3 regions of the Exiguobacterium sp. KKT215 genome follow, and region 1 is predicted to be linked to each of the others. Evidence: riboswitches for the same ligand, from Rfam matches in the RefSeq annotation. Region 1 holds a riboswitch; each other region holds the start of a gene.
The links. A riboswitch is a leader RNA that binds a small molecule or an ion and turns the genes downstream of it on or off. The one in region 1 is predicted to bind thiamine pyrophosphate.
Positions count from the first base shown of each region.

Region 1 (5,326 bases):
GAGCTCAACGAATGGGGCGTACAACTGGCGCGCGATCCGCTCGAGAACGTCATCATCGCGGGAAACGGGGTCAAGGAAGTGAAGGCCGATTTGATCGTCTTTAAAGTCGAGGGTGGCTACGCCATCGTCTACGACCGAGACGGTGAGATCTTCAAAGGGCCGGAGTCGATTGCTCCGCTGTTTTGGAGCGAGACGGATTATGAAAACCTACTCGAGAAACATGAATGACTTATCGGAAGCGTCGTTTCAAGTCCCGGTACTCGAGTAGCAAATTTAGCCATTGCGCCGGCTTATCGCTCGACTCAGCTACATCGTACCGGTATCTCGTCACATACACATGCCACGACAAGGCACGATAGACGCAACCGAGCTCCTCGGCGATCAGTAGATGACGCCAAAGTACGTCCTTGGGTGCGACGCCGCTCCACGCTTCCAAGTAAACCGTACGCATCGTTTGAATCTGTTTATACCAGGCGACCTCGTCTTCTTCCGGCAATAAGTCGTACAGCGCGTTCCAAAACACGCGCACGCTGAAAAATGGGTGCGTGACCGTCGCGTCGCCCCAGTCGAGGATACACAAATCATTCGTCCGTTCCCGCCAGAAGATGTTGCCGCCGTGCAAATCACCGTGCTCGAGACTCATCGGCATCCCAATCGCCAGCTCATCGCACATGGCGATCAATTCGTCTTGAAGCGCGAGCATGGCCTCGGCTTTGTATTGCTCGAGCCCGACACAGAGCTCAGGCAAATATGTTTGGATTTCATCCTTCAATGTGGCCGGTCGCCGGTCCGGGACGCCGAGAGACAAGTAGGTCTCAATCTGGTCGATCTCTTGTCGCTGCAACTGTGCGTATTGGCGCAACGCCGCTTCATATCGACTCACGTCCGGCCGTGCACGTAACGCGTCTCCGCCGATGTCTCGCATGAGTAGCCAATTCTGAGCTGAATCGATGGCGATGACGTCAGGCACGAAATCAGGATGCCGCTCGGCCAGAAACGCCGACAATCCGGCCTCGCCGCGGCTGATATCGGTCACCGCTTTGGCGTAGTAACGTTCCTCATTGAGCGCGCCAACAAGCAAGTACGTCAAATCGGTATCTTTGATCACGTGCCACCTCGCATTCGGCACGTTTGCCTCAATCCATCGTTCGAACCGTTCACGAAACGATCGGTCACGCCATGGGATTGCCTGTCTCATCCTGTTCACCCTTTCTTTCATCATCTCCTAGGAGGAAACGATATGGACGTTGTATATTACTCATACCCGGTCGATGCCATCTTGTATATGTACTTAGGGGCGACGGCCGTCGTCAGTCTCATCATCGGGCTGCTCGTTTGGCGTCTGTTCAAGCGCCGAGCTGTCGGCTTTTGGACAACGCTCGTTCTCAGCTTTTTCGGGCTGTCGCTCTCGCTCGTCTGGTTTCAAAACGCGTCCGTCGCCGTGTTCATGGGGACACTCCCGTGGCTGATCAATCTCGTCTTCTCCCTTTTGTTGTACGGCCTATTCATCGGCATCATCTATGTCACGTTCCGACCACGAAAGCTCGACCGCGTCAAATGACGGTATGCTATACTCATGTTAATAAACGACCACTAGGGGAGCCTTCGGGCTGAGACGGCATGCGCCGGACCCTTCGAACCTGATCTGGCTCATACCAGCGTAGGGAAGTGGTGTGGGATTCGTCTGTCTTTCCACGCCACTTTTCCACTTGGAGAAGTGGCGTTTTCATTTTGAAAGGAGACTATCTATGCGTATTCAACAACTCACTTGGATGGCGATGCTCGTCGCCATCGCCGTCATCGGTTCCCTGTTCATCTCGATTCCGACCGGTGTCGCCCGTGCCTATCCGATTCAACACATGGTGAACGTCATCGCCGCCGTCACCGTCGGACCGATCGGGGCCGTTCTCGTCGCGTTCGTGACCGGACTCGTCCGTGTCATGACCGGTACCGGGTCGCTCTTGGCCTTTCCCGGAGGTATGATTGGGGCGCTTTTGGCCGGGGTCTTCTATATGAAGACGAACCGCGTCGCCTTCGCCGCATTCGGTGAAGTCATCGGGACAGGCCTCATCGCCTCGCTCGTCGCCGTCCCGTACGCCAAGGTGTTGATGGGGAGCGAGTTCGGGGCACTGTTCTTCTTCCCGGCCTTCCTTGCGTCGAGTGTGACCGGGGCCGTGCTCGGCTGGATCGTCTTGGCTCGGGTCAAGCAATTGCGACCGCTCACGGCGAAGCGATAAGTACTTCCCTCCCACTGATATTAAATGGTAAAATCAGGATATCAGATATTAGGAGGTCATGTCTTGAATCGATTGACGCTATTACTGGCTGCCACCGCTTGCCTGTTCATATCCGGTCTCTTGTACACGCTTGAACGCATCGCCACGTTCACCCGCTGGAATGCTCAAATTGCGACGGGCACGTTCTCCAGCGAGCCGATGTTCGTCGATGTGCTGCTCCAAAACGTGTTCATCTCGATTTTCGGAGTGGCTGCTATCGTTCTCTTTTTCAAAGCGGGCAGTGCTGTTCAAGGCTCAACGACGACGAAAACAGGGACGGCCGACTTATGACGGCTGTCCCTGTTTGACGTGATACACCCAAATCTCTTCCCCGTTCGCCTCATCAATCAGGCCACTGTCGACAAATCCCCCCTTCGCATAGAACCGTTTCGCCGGTTCGTTCATCGGATGCAGACTGAGGATGAGGTCATCGACATCGAAGCGTTCTTTCATCCACTGAATCGTAAGTTGTAAACATGTTGAACCGATGCCTTTCCCTTGCTCTGTCACATCGATCATAAATCGATCGAGCCAGATGTAACGATCCACCTTGTTCTCGGCCCCAATCATCATGAAGCCGACGGGATGCTCATCGCGACAAAGCGCATAGCACTGCCACGCATATTTGACATCGGTTTCCATCTCGCGAAGCGATTCGGCGTTTGTTTCGATAAAGCGAGCTTGGTCAGAAGCGACGGTCAAGGCGACAACAGCCTCCCGGTTTGTGTCATCGACAAGTTGAATCGTCAGCGTATCGGCAGCCATCGGCGCACCTCTTCCATGTCCAGTCCGCGCTTCGGCAAGATATAGGCGCTGACCGAGGAGTTGTATAGATACACATAATCGTCCTCCTCGACGACTTCCTTGATTCCTGCCCATGACACACGCGTCTCGCCGAACTCATTTAAATCGCGCAGACCAGTCTCCTCCAAATCCATCGTGTGGGGACCAATCATGCCTTCGTTGCTGCGTTCGTCGATGAGACGCCGCGTCTGCTTCCGGACATGCCGTTCAAAGTATTTCGGATAATACAGGAACCAAAGAATACTCGCTACCCCGTATATGCCATATAGCCACCAGTCCGTCTCTTGGAGCCACGTCGCCAGCACGAAAGCAGCGCCTAAAAAGATAAGTGGTCCGATGATTCGCTGTAAGAGGATCATCCGCTTTCCTGTTTTCGAACGTTTAATATGGCTCAAGTTGAACCGGATATAGTCGTCTTCTGTCAATTCGTATTGGATTTTCATCATCATTCCCTCCTTGGTGTCCTATACGTCTCACGTGAAGAAAAGTTCCGTTCAGAACGTTGATTGGATAAACTAAAAGAAAGGAGTGACATCATGAAACAAATCCACCATCTCTGCATCCAAACGCCCGACTATGAGGCATCCAAACGATTTTATGAGGCGCTCGGCTTCGAGCTCGTCCAAGAGTCACCCGACTTCCACAGCCGAGCGTTCAACAGCTGGCTCAAACTTGGCGATTTCTATATCGAGCTTCAAACGGCAAAAATCGCCGAGACGTTGTCGCCTTATTCAAAGCACGTGGCCGGCCCGGTCCACTTCGCGCTTTATGTCGATGACCTCGAAGCGGAAGTGAGACGGCTAGAATCACTTGGCGTGACGTTCCTACCAAAGCACGGCGGGAACATCTACTTCGTCGTCGATGGATATTTAAGTAAACTAAAAGCCCCGGAAGGCACGATTATCGAGCTCCGGGACACGTTTGTCATCAAGTGAGGCGCTGCCTCGCTTTTTTTATTGCCAAAATCGCACACCCTCATGTTTTTCGCCGTCTTCGAACAGGTACATGACAGAGAACACACTTTGTCCGTAACGTTTGGAGGCCTTTCATGAAATATCTCGATTATTGGAGTTACTTATCGCTCTCCCTCGCCAAGCTGTTTCTATTCAGTCTGTTGACAGCGAGCGCGTTCGACCTGCGCTTTTTGTTCATCAATCTAGCGACCATCTTGATGATGACGAGTTGGGCGCTACTCATAAAACAACAGACGCGCCGCTGGATTTTGTTCACGTCGCTGTTTCTGCACAGCACGCTCCTCATCTCGGACGTCTGGTACTACCGCTATTTCGGTAACTTGCTGTCGGCCGCCCTACTGTCTGATATCGGCCAGATGGGAGACGTCGGGGGCGGCTTTCTGACACTGATTCAAGCGCCCGACTTCATCTTGTTCACGGACTTGCTCGTCTACGCGGCTGTCCTCCTCTATATGAAGCGACACCCCATCACGGAACCGAAACGTCTCGGTCGCCGTTTGGCGGTCGCCGGTTTTCTTATCGGCTTCATCGTCTTTACCGTCCCGACCGTCGTTCATTACGCCGAAACAGATCACCGGAAAAGCTCGATTTCGAATATGCGCGAGTATTATCAGCTCGGCTTTTGGGGCTATCACGGCCTCGATGCATTCCGCGGCATTCAGGACGCCCTTCATCTCGATGACGACCTGACAGAACGGGAGCGCAACCAAATCGAAGCGTTAGCGACCGAACCAGTTGAGACCACAGCCGATACGAACGTCATCGTCGTCCAACTCGAGTCGTTCCAAGCGTCCGTAATCGGCCAGACGGTTAACGGGCAAGAACTGACGCCGAATCTGAATGCGCTCCGCGATGAGATGCTGTATTTCCCGAATTTTTATCATCAGACGCACGAGGGACGGACGTCTGATGCGGAATTCACCGTCAACGCCTCGCTATACCCTGTCAAATCGGGGTCGGTATACACGCAGTATGCGACGAACACGTTTGACGCCTTGCCTGAGCTGTTACGACGAGCCGGCTATGATACGGCCGCGATGCATGCGTTCGACAAGGAGTTTTGGAATCGTGCCAACTTCTATGAGCAGATTGGCTATAATCACTTCTTCCACCAAGACGATTATCCGGCCGATCCGGTCATCGGTATGGCCGTCGGCGACAAGGAGTTTCTGACGACATCGGTCGACCACTTGGACACGTTGGACGAGCCGTTCTATTCCTTCATGGTCGCGTTGACGAGCCATACGCCGTATGAGATTCCGGACGAGGAGA
Region 1 covers NZ_CM145756.1:174,065-179,390, reverse strand. Annotated here, with positions in the region: gene ACZ2GZ_RS01035 (hypothetical protein) at 1-228, shown strand, start outside; gene ACZ2GZ_RS01030 (aminoglycoside phosphotransferase family protein) at 230-1,198, opposite strand; gene ACZ2GZ_RS01025 (hypothetical protein) at 1,241-1,561, shown strand; TPP riboswitch at 1,586-1,684, shown strand; gene thiW (energy coupling factor transporter S component ThiW) at 1,749-2,237, shown strand; gene ACZ2GZ_RS01015 (hypothetical protein) at 2,301-2,567, shown strand; gene ACZ2GZ_RS01010 (GNAT family N-acetyltransferase) at 2,562-3,041, opposite strand; gene ACZ2GZ_RS01005 (YcxB family protein) at 3,023-3,523, opposite strand; gene ACZ2GZ_RS01000 (VOC family protein) at 3,617-4,015, shown strand; gene ACZ2GZ_RS00995 (LTA synthase family protein) at 4,129-5,326, shown strand, end outside.

Region 2 (5,326 bases), 1.2 Mb from region 1:
TCGTCTTGTTTCGTTTATATGCCAATCCATACGCTCACTCCGAACAATACAATCAAGAGCGACGCCATCAGAAAGTCACTCCGCGTGACGGGAACCACTTCATAGGTAGCTCGAGGCTCCCCCGTGAACCCGCGTGCCTCCATCGAGAACGCGATGCGTTCCGCTTGTCGGATTGATCCGGCCAGAAGCGGGATGATTAAATTCGGAACGTGCCGAATGCGTTCGAGTCGCGTCTCTAAACGAACGCCTCGCAAAGCATGCGTTTCATACAGCTGCATCAGTTCATGCTTCAAAATCGGAAAGAAACGAAAGCCGACGAAGACACTGTAAGCGATTTTAGGCGACAACTTCCCTTGTTGCATCAAGCTGTAGACGAACCGTTTGGGGTCCGTCGTCAACGTGAACAGGAGTGACAACGCGGTGAATGCTAATACCCGTAAGGAGAGCGTCGCTGCTAGTATCACATTTTCGACGGTGACGTCGTTGCCGAACAGCGTGAACATGACCTCCCCGCCCGTCTCTTTTCCAAAGACGAGCGTCGTCCACAATGTCCCGAGCGCGGTGAATAAAAACGGAATCATGAATAGCCCCCACCGCTTCCAGTTCACGTTAGAAAAAAGAATTTGAAGTATAAGCGTTCCGATGAATACCGTAAGCGGCGTCCATGGATTGTACATAAAGGCAAGACCGAACATGAGACACGTCACGGTCATAAATTTGATCGTCGGATTCATCTCTTGAAACGTCATCACGATTCCTCCAGCAATAAACCGTGAGCTTGTAGTAGCTCTGTCTCATTCCAGAGCGATGCATCATATGGCCCACTCAAGTAACCTTCATGCATCAAGTAATAGGTGTTCGCGATTCGGGCGAAACTAAGGTCGTGTGTCACAAACAGAACCGTCTGGCCGGCGCGGATTCGTTCAACCATCAATTCATAAAGCGCACGAAGCGATACCTCATCTTGTCCAGCAGTCGGTTCATCGAACGCGATGAGCCGTTTATTCGAGAGCATCATCACGCCGATGGCGAGCCTTCGTTTTTGCCCGTGACTAAGCGAGAGTGGGTGGTCGTTACGAAACGGTCCAAGTCCGAGCCGGTTCATGATGTCCCCAATCGGACGATTATGGCCATATGCGAGCTCACATGACACATCACTCGTGATAAACAGATGAGCCGGAGATTGTGGGACGAGTCCGACTTCTTGATGTTCGCGGGCAAGGCTCTTGAGCCAAGTCGATTTGCCACTGCCGTTTCGACCGAGTACGGCAATGAGATCACCCTCGGCGACGGTCAGCTTGCTCGCTGCTAAATTGAATGTTTTTTTGTTTAATTGCGGTACGTGAAATAAAAAATCATCTCCTTTTGTCACCTCAACCGGAGAGAACGTATAATCCGGGCGGGCAACGAACGGTCCATCATAGTTGATGCGTCCGTTCACGAGTTCCACTTCTCTGTCGAAGAACCCGCCCCATAGGAAGGGTCGATGTTCGATGACGACAACGTTTACCGTCTGTGCGACGTTGTCGAGCCACTGAACGAAACGGGTTGATGTCTCGGGATCAAGGTGCGCGAGCGGCTCATCGAGCAGTAGCCATTCTGGCTTCCCGATCAAGGCGCAGGCGACAGCGATTTGTTGCTTTTCTCCACCTGAAAGGTCATGAATGACTCGGTCACGATAATCGGTCAACTGCAATTCCGCTAAAATATTGGCCACACGCGTCATCATCTCGTCCCTCGCCACGGCAAAATTTTCGAGTGTGAAAATCAATTCCTCCTCGACCGTCTGCATGACGAACTGACTGTCAGGATCTTGAAACACCGTTCCGACACGACGATTCACCTCACCAGCTGCATACGTATCATAAGAGCGGTCAAACAAATATAGTTTGCCCGTCACGATTCCATCGCAGTTCTCTGGATACAGACGATTCAACAAAGAGAACAATGTCGATTTCCCCGACCCGCTCGCCCCTGTAATGAGAGTCCTCCCAGCCGTTAATTGAAGCGTGATGTCCGTCAATACTTTGCTCTGTTTTTCCGGATAGCGGAATGACAGCTGTTCTGCCTCAACCATGCACACGTCCCTGACGCGCGATGGCATACCCTTCGAGCGCACCCGTCCGAAGCAACAAGTCGCTTAAAATCTTACCTCCCAGACCGGCAATGATCATCCCGCTCGTCGCTCGTAACGCGAACATCGTCGCCACGTATGTCGGACTGAGGGCAGCAAGTCCACCCATGACGTACGTATACGCGAAACTCGTCGCAGCTGCACCAAATCCGGCCAGCATGAGCACCCAAAGGTCATATCGCTTGTAGCCCGTGACCGCAAACGCCGCTTCAGCACCAAGTCCTTGAATGATCCCGACTAAAATCATACGAGGTCCAATCGCGTTCCCAATCATCATCTCAATCGTCGCCGCAAGCACTTCGGACAAGAATGCGGCGCCAGGTCGGCGGATGATATAAGCCGCAATAATCGAGACGATGAACCAGATGCCGAAAATCCATTCGTACGCGATCGGTCCGATCAAGCCAGCCCATAGATTCCCGACATGGACGAACGCCAAATAGACGACAGCGAATACGACCGATAAAATGGCCAACAAGACGATTTCTTTTAACTTCCACGACTTAAGCATCGTTACGTCCCTCGTGTGACGGGCTGTTCACGCTGAACGTCACCGTCATGACGACGTGGCTCGTCTTCGCACGGACCCGGTCGAACGTCGCCTCGTAAAATGAAAACACCGGTTCGATGTCGCCGTGAATGCCCGAGGCGTAATGCATCGAGTCATTGAAGACGCCACGCTCTTTCGCAAACGCAATTTCTTCGTAGATGATGTCCATATACTTCGCGTCCCCGAGCGGATAGAGGGCGAACTGAGAAGAGACGTACTGGGTCGATACAGGACCGTTCACAGGATCAGTCGTCACGTCGAGCAGATTGTCTCCTGCCGTGTCGCCTGGGCACCCGACCGAGAACGTCCCGCTCATCGACACATGTTCCCCGGTCTTCGTTGCATGTGACAAGACGGCTTTGGCCACGTCGAACACATGCTGACTGCGTCCCCGGATGACCGTCGAGACGTCATCGGTATGCCGCCAAACGTTTTGCAAGTTCGTCTCTTTCAATGCCCCTTTGATGACACTCACAAAATCAGATGTCATTGGGCTCAGCGTAAAGCGGAATCCGACAATCGGACTCGTACCACATTGGTTGTTCATGTTCTATTCCCCCTTATTGTATGTACACAAAAAAGCCGCATCCATGAGAATGCGGCCACTCGTCCAATGTAAAAATCCATTAGAAAAAGTGCCACACTTCCTCACGCCGGTATTACCCGGATCGAGTCATAAGGGATTGGAGCCATGCTCACATCTCAGCCGAAGCACCCCTAGTGTAGTCCAATGTATGCGGTTATCTATGCAACGAGAAGTATAGACGACCGCTCCGAATTTGTAAACGGTTTATGTGAAAGTCACGATACCGTTCCCCGGAAGCGTGTCCTGCAACGTCGTCCAATCGAGCGCCATCTCCTCATCCGTCAACAGACACGCGTCGAGTCCGGCCTCGATGACCGCACGCTCCATCCGCTGCCCGATCAAGACGAGCTCCGTCTGACGGTCCCCGTTCGGCTCGACGTAGTCGGCGGCGAGCTCAGGTTCTGCCGTGAACATGAGACTCCGCTCTTCCTCCGGCAGCGTCGCGAGCCAACGTCCCGCGTGTTCGAGCGTCGATGCGTACCCCGCTTGCGAGAACAGGCAGGCGATGTCGTTCCGGGAGGCGATCCATAAGAAACCTTTGGCGCGGACGACTTGATCCGGGAACGCCTCGATCCAGGCGTGGAGCCGCTCCGGATGAAACGGACGGCGGCGGCGATAGACGAACGAACTGATGCCGTATTCCTCCGTCTCTGGTGTGTGTGTCTCGGCCTCTAGTTCTTGAATCCAGCCGGCGGCGTGCATCGCCTGCTCGAAATCGAAAAGATTGACGTCCAACAGCTCCGTCAACTCCACGTTCGCGTAAACTGACGTCAACAGTTTGGCGGTTGGATTGAGCGCCTTCAACAGCCCGGCCATCTCACCGAGTTCTGTCTCGGTCACGCGGTCCGCCTTGTTCAAGACGATGATGTCCGCGAACTCGATTTGGTCGACAAGCAGGTCGACGACTTCGCGGACGTCCGTCTCATCGATGGCCTGCTTCCGTTCATGAAGCGACTCGCCCGAGTTGAAATCTTTCAAGAACCGATACGCATCGACGACCGTCACCATCGCATCGATATAGACACGGCTCGTCAAGTCGATGCCAAGGGCGTCATCGGCGTATGTAAACGTTTGGGCGACCGGAATCGGTTCTGAGATGCCAGATGACTCGATGATAATCCCGTCGAGCTCACGGTCGTTCGTGATCTCCTGTACCGCTTCGAGCAGGTCCTCACGGAGCGTGCAACAGATGCAGCCGTTCAATAGCTCGACCAATTTTTCGTCCGTCCGCGAGAAGCCGTTCTGCTCGATCAATCGTTCGTCGATGTTCAACTCGCTCATGTCGTTGACGATGACCGCATATTTCTTGCCGGACCGATTGTTCAACAGATGATTCATCAACGTCGTCTTGCCGCTCCCTAAATAACCGGACAGCACCGTGATTGGAATTCGTTTCATGTATCCCCACTCCTAAATCGTAATCATTACTTTTTAGATAATGACGGGTCACCATTGTCTTGTCAAGAAAAAAAACACGCCCGTTCCCGGACGTGTTCCTTTCCCTATTCTTCCAACGCCTTGCGTTCCGCCTCGGAGCGGGGATACGTGTTCGCCTGCCACTCGGCCCGATAAATCGAATCGAGCTGCGTCAGACCGACCTCATCCTCATCCTTATCGGCATCGACACTCGGGGCCTCATCCCAGCGCGGATTCAAATACGTGTGGTCGTCTTCCCGGTTCGCATCCAATAGTTTTTGAATCCCGACCCGGGCCACTGCCGCGAGTGCCAAACCGATGCCTGCACGAACGAGCAATCGCTTCACCATCTCTTTACCTCCTTATCGTCCAAACCGATAGAGCGGCATCCCTTTCACGTCTGTATCGATTTTAAAAACCGACCCTGCGTCCGGATGGGCTTTGAGCGCCTCGTCATCCATCCCTTCACGAGCCGTCGTGATGGCGAGTTGGTTCAATTCGTCGCCGACAAAACAACACGATGTGACGTTCGGGGCCGGCACGAGCACCTCGAGCACTTTTTCACCCGTCTCCGGGTTCCAGCGCGAGACGCGGCCGCCAGCAAAGTGTGCAATCCATAAGAACCCTTCCTCATCGGACG
Region 2 covers NZ_CM145756.1:1,363,762-1,369,087, reverse strand. Annotated here, with positions in the region: gene ACZ2GZ_RS07120 (energy-coupling factor transporter transmembrane component T family protein) at 15-749, opposite strand; gene ACZ2GZ_RS07115 (ABC transporter ATP-binding protein) at 749-2,077, opposite strand; gene ACZ2GZ_RS07110 (ECF transporter S component) at 2,070-2,645, opposite strand; gene ACZ2GZ_RS07105 (YkoF family thiamine/hydroxymethylpyrimidine-binding protein) at 2,638-3,231, opposite strand; TPP riboswitch at 3,313-3,413, opposite strand; gene ACZ2GZ_RS07100 (GTP-binding protein) at 3,475-4,668, opposite strand; gene ACZ2GZ_RS07095 (hypothetical protein) at 4,773-5,036, opposite strand; gene ACZ2GZ_RS07090 (SMP-30/gluconolactonase/LRE family protein) at 5,049-5,326, opposite strand, start outside.
Region 2: it holds a riboswitch for thiamine pyrophosphate, as region 1 does, so the genes downstream of both, ACZ2GZ_RS07105 (YkoF family thiamine/hydroxymethylpyrimidine-binding protein) here and thiW (energy coupling factor transporter S component ThiW) in region 1, are expected to answer to the same signal.

Region 3 (5,326 bases), 1.3 Mb from region 1:
CCGACCATGACCGGACCGATGATATCAAACACACTGCGATATTTCATCGCATTTCCCCCTTTCAAAAAAACCCTACCTTCATTATACAGAAGGTAGGGCTGAGTTACAGCTTATTCCACACTAAAAATGTAGGAGTAGAGCGGTTGTTTCCCGTCATGAACCTCGATTTCAATCTCGTCGTTCTTCGACTCGATATACGCCGAGAGTGCTGCGACGTCTTCCGCTGACGAACCTTCGCCCGTCAAAATCGTGATGATTTCGTCATCGGCATCCACGAGCGCGTCGACAAGCGCTTTCGCCGCTTCGAGGCTCGAAGCCGATGAGGCGACGATTTTCTTCTCGGCAATCGCCATGTGGTCGTCTTTACGAATCTCGACACCGTCGATGCTCGTATCACGAACCGCATACGTCACTTGACCAGACTTGACGGCGCTTGCCGCAGCCTTCATGACGCTCTCGTTCGTTTCCACATCCGCTTCCGGATTGAAGGCGATCGCTGCCGCGAGTCCTTGTGGCACCGTCTTCGTCGGAATGACCGAGACGCCGCAAGGTGCGACCGAGGCCGCTTGTTCAGCAGCCATGATGATGTTCGAGTTGTTCGGGAAGATGAAGACGTGATCCGCGTTGGCCGCTTCAATCGCCTTGACGATATCTTCCGTCGATGGGTTCATCGTCTGACCGCCCTCGATGACGTGGGCCGCCCCGAGTGAACGGAACAATTCGCTGACACCTTCGCCCATCGCGACCGTAACGATCGCGAACGGCGCTTTCGCCTTCGGAGCCGTCGGAGCAGCCGTTTGAACGCCGTGCTGGTTGGCGCCATGCTCTTCTTCTAAGATGGTCGAGTGCTGTTGACGCATGTTCTCGATTTTGACAGCGACGAGTTCCCCGTAACGCTGTCCTTTCGTGATGACGTCACCTGGCGTCTCGACGTGAACGTGAACTTTGAGCAACTCTTCGTCTGCGACGACGAGGAGCGAGTCACCGAGTTCAGACAATTCATTGCGGAACACGTCCTCGTTGAACGGCGCGTCCTTCAATTTCTCGTCTTGGAACCGGACCATGATTTCCGTGCAATAGCCGAACTCGATGTCTTCCGTCGACATGAATCCTTGCGCAGCGTGGGCATGATGTTCAGCTTCAATGAGCGCATCCATGACCGGTGCATGTGGTTTCTCAAGTTCTTTGCCTTCGAGGCTAGCGAGGAACCCTTCATAAATGACGAGCAAGCCTTGGCCGCCTGAATCGACGACGCCGACTTCTTTTAAGACCGGCAATAAGTCCGGTGTCCGTTCGAGTGAAGCTTTCGCTTCGACAATCACGAGTTCCATGAACTCGTTGAAGTCGCTCGTCGACTCTGAAGCACGGAGCGCTTCGTCGGCCGCTTCACGAGCAACCGTCAAAATCGTTCCTTCAACCGGTTTCATAACCGCCTTGTATGCCGTATCGACGCCACGTTTCAACGCTTCGGCGAAATCGACTGTCGACACTTCTGTCTTGCCTTCGATTGCTTTACCGAAACCACGGAACAACTGGCTCAAAATAACGCCCGAGTTCCCACGTGCCCCCATCAAGAGACCGCGTGCAAACTTCGATGAGACGTCAGCGATATTCGCCGAGTTGAGTGCGGCCACTTCTTTCGCACCCGATGTCATCGTCAAATTCATGTTCGTCCCCGTGTCGCCGTCCGGCACCGGGAAGACGTTAAGCGAATCTACATAATCCGCATTCTGGCTCAAGTTGGCTGCACCGTTCGCGACCATGTTCGCGAACACCAATCCATCTAAACGTTTTAAACCCACACCAAATCCTCCTTCGTTCTCGTCAGTCATTCGTCAGACGAACGCCTTGTACGAATATGTTTACCGACGAAACGTTTAATCCTAAAGTTTCACCGAGCGTGTATTTTACACGGCTTTGCACGTTGTATGCGACTTCCGACACTTTCGTCCCGTAGCTTACAATGATGTGCATGTCGATATGTACGTCTTCTCCATCTTGACGTACGACCACGCCTCGGGCGTAGTTTTCACGTTTCAATAGTTCTGCGATCCCGTCTTTCAATTGAGCTTGAGACGCCATTCCCACAACGCCGAAACATTCCATCGCCGCACCGCCTGCGAGTGTCGCGACCACGTCGTTCGTGATGTCAATATTGCCATATGTTGTCTTCATTTCAATTGCCATATGGAGTAGCCTCCTTTATTCGGAATGATTCCTTCACTACATTCTACAATAAGTACCTAGTTATTAAAAGAACCTGCTCCATAAACTCGGTCAATTGTAGCCGTAACCCTCATTCATTATTAAAATCCTTTCCAGTAATGTCAAGTTTTTTTCTTGTCATCCTATGATTTTCTAGTTGCATCGTGAAAAAACCCGTGCTAATATAAACGAGTGTCTATTAGGACGAACCCACATAAAAAAGGAGGGGAAACGCATGGCACGTAAATGCTACGTAACAGGTAAATCACCTAAATCAGGTAACAACCGTTCGCACGCACTCAACAAGACAAAACGCACTTGGGGTGTAAACGTACAAAAAGTTCGTATTCTCGTTGACGGTAAACCTAAACGAGTTTGGGTTTCAGCTCGCGCTCTTAAATCAGGTCTCGTTGAACGCGTATAATTTTTATACACGAACGAAATAAATCCCAGCGGCATTCGCCGATGGGATTTTTTTGTGTTCATTTTTTGACATACAGCACGAGCACCATGCCTTCGTGCACGATCAAATCCGCCGCTTCATCGTCCCATTCGTTCGAGATGGTGAGCGCCTCATGGCTGACGACATCGTGACGGTCGAGCGGATATTTGACGCCGCGGATGGTCACGTTCGCCTGCTTCCATGGGATGAGCGACAAATAGTGACCGTCTTGACGCGGGAGTTCATAGCGTCCCGACCCGACGAGTCGTACCGTCTGCCCTGCCGTGACGAGACGCATCTCCGGATACGCCTCGAGCAGACCGATATTGCTGAGCGTCATATCGAGCCGGCCGCCGAGCGCACCGTAGACAATCATCTCCGTCGCGCCATGCCCCCGTGCCGCCTCGAGAGCGATCTCGAGGTCGGTCACATCTTTCTCAGATGGATAGCGGACGGCGTCGATCGGCACTTCGCCCGTGAAGGAGTCGAAATCGCCGACGACGAGATCTGGGTTCAGCCCGTGGTTCAACAGTGTCTCGTACCCCCCATCGACGCCGATGATGTAATCGACGTCACGCGGGAGTCCCGAGATTGGTTCCGGGCTGGCCGCCACAATCAACACCCGCATTAGCGGACGTCCCGGGTCGCGAGCGTCGCGAAGCGCGGCGCCGAGACGAACAAGAGGACGAGGACGACGGCCGACACGAGGAAGGACGGGAGCATGTACGTCATGTTATAGGCGAACGAGTAGGCGACGACCGGACCTTCCGCGTATTCGGCGAAGAAGACGATCCCCGACAAGACGTGGGCGCCGTAACGAAGCAGTGAACCGAGGAGCGCGCCGAGCACCAAATAAACGACGAGCGTCTTTTTCGCCTCATCCTTGGCGGCTCGTTTCACTTGACCAGCAAACAGTCCCGCCATCCCGACGACACCGTAAGCGAACGTGTAGTCGAGCAGGAACTGGACCGGCGTGAAGATGTAGGCCCCGAACAGCAGTTGCAGCGTTCCGACAAGTGCACCGGTCGCAAGTCCGCCTTTCAAACCGTGACGATACGCCATGACGAAAATCGGCAACATCGCCAAGCTGATTGACCCGCCTTGCGGCATCCGGAACGGGATGAGCAAATCAAAAATCAAACCGAGTGCGGCGAACAATGAGATTTCAATGAGCGCCTGTAATTTTAAACGTTGTTTCATCTATTTCCCTCCTTAAAATATGAGCGAACGACAAAAAGCAGCATGACGTAAACGCCATGCTGCTATCGAGTAGCAACGTGCATTTTCGCCACATCCCTACGTCCGTGTGAACGGAACAGGTTCAAAGGGTTAGCGTATGCCTCTCAGCCACAAAATGTGACACCCCTTGCGACAATATTTGTTGTTCTATGGACGATTATACACGAGATGCGTTGCGAATGCTATCGATTGCGTCTTTATAGCTCGGCTCGTTATAGATGGCCGAGCCGGCCACGAGCACGTCAGCACCGGCATCGATACATAATTTCGCAGTCTCCGCATTGACGCCGCCGTCAATCTCGATTTCAAAGTCGAGACGGCGCGCTTGGCGCATCTCGTTCAACGCCGCGATTTTCGGCACGACCGATTCGATGAACTTCTGACCCCCAAAGCCAGGGTTCACCGTCATGAGAAGTACCATGTCGACGTCACCGAGCACGTGTTCAATCAATGACAGCGGCGTATGCGGGTTGAGAACGACGCCACACTTGGCTCCGGCCGCCTTGATTTGTTGAAGCACGCGATGCAAATGGTTCGTCGCTTCGACGTGGACGGTGACGATGTCCGCTCCCGCCTTGATGAAGTCTTCGACGAAGCGCTCCGGTTGGTCGATCATCAAATGGACGTCTAACACCATGTCCGACTTCTTCCGTAAGCTCGCGAGCACCGGGAGACCGATCGAGATGTTCGGGACGAATTGACCGTCCATGACGTCAAAATGGATATAATCCGCGCCGGCCTCTTGGACCGCCTTCACTTCTGCCTCTAGGTTGGCGAAGTCCGCCGCTAAAATCGAGGGTGCAATTTTAATCATGTCAGTACCTCCGTTGTCTATCGTTTAACTCTGCCATAAACGTAACATAATTCTCATAACGGGTGGAAGCGATTTCTCCCGCCTCGACGGCCGCTTTGACGGCACAACCCGGTTCGTTCAAATGGGCACAGCCTCGGAACTTACAGTCGTCGTGCCGCTCGACGAACTCAGGGAAGCACCAACGCATCTCCTCGACTTCGAGTTCTTCTGGGAACTCGAGGCTTGAGAAACCAGGCGTGTCAGCGACGAGCCCGTCAGCGAGCGTGATGAGCGTGACGTGACGCGTCGTGTGCTTGCCTCGGCCGAGCGACTTCGAGATTTTCCCGGTCGCGAGTTCTAGTTCCGGCGCGACCGCGTTCAAGAGCGAACTCTTGCCGACTCCGGTCTGTCCGGCAAACACGCTCGTCTTCTCTTTAAACGACCCACGAATTTGTTCAATCCCCGACCCGGTCTCCGTCGACGTCTCGATGACCTCATAGCCGATTGACCGATATAAGGCCGCTGCCGCTTGAATCGTTTCGAGTTCCGACTCCGTCAACAAGTCCATTTTCGTTAAGACAATAATCGGATGGACTTGCTTCGATTCGATTAAGACGAGGAAACGGTCGAGCAGATGGAACGAGAAT
Region 3 covers NZ_CM145756.1:1,818,541-1,823,866, forward strand. Annotated here, with positions in the region: gene sdaAB (L-serine ammonia-lyase, iron-sulfur-dependent subunit beta) at 1-47, opposite strand, end outside; gene ACZ2GZ_RS09470 (DAK2 domain-containing protein) at 111-1,802, opposite strand; gene ACZ2GZ_RS09475 (Asp23/Gls24 family envelope stress response protein) at 1,825-2,187, opposite strand; gene rpmB (50S ribosomal protein L28) at 2,441-2,629, shown strand; gene ACZ2GZ_RS09485 (thiamine diphosphokinase) at 2,688-3,275, opposite strand; gene thiT (energy-coupled thiamine transporter ThiT) at 3,275-3,847, opposite strand; TPP riboswitch at 3,924-4,024, opposite strand; gene rpe (ribulose-phosphate 3-epimerase) at 4,044-4,700, opposite strand; gene rsgA (ribosome small subunit-dependent GTPase A) at 4,702-5,326, opposite strand, start outside.
Region 3: it holds a riboswitch for thiamine pyrophosphate, as region 1 does, so the genes downstream of both, thiT (energy-coupled thiamine transporter ThiT) here and thiW (energy coupling factor transporter S component ThiW) in region 1, are expected to answer to the same signal.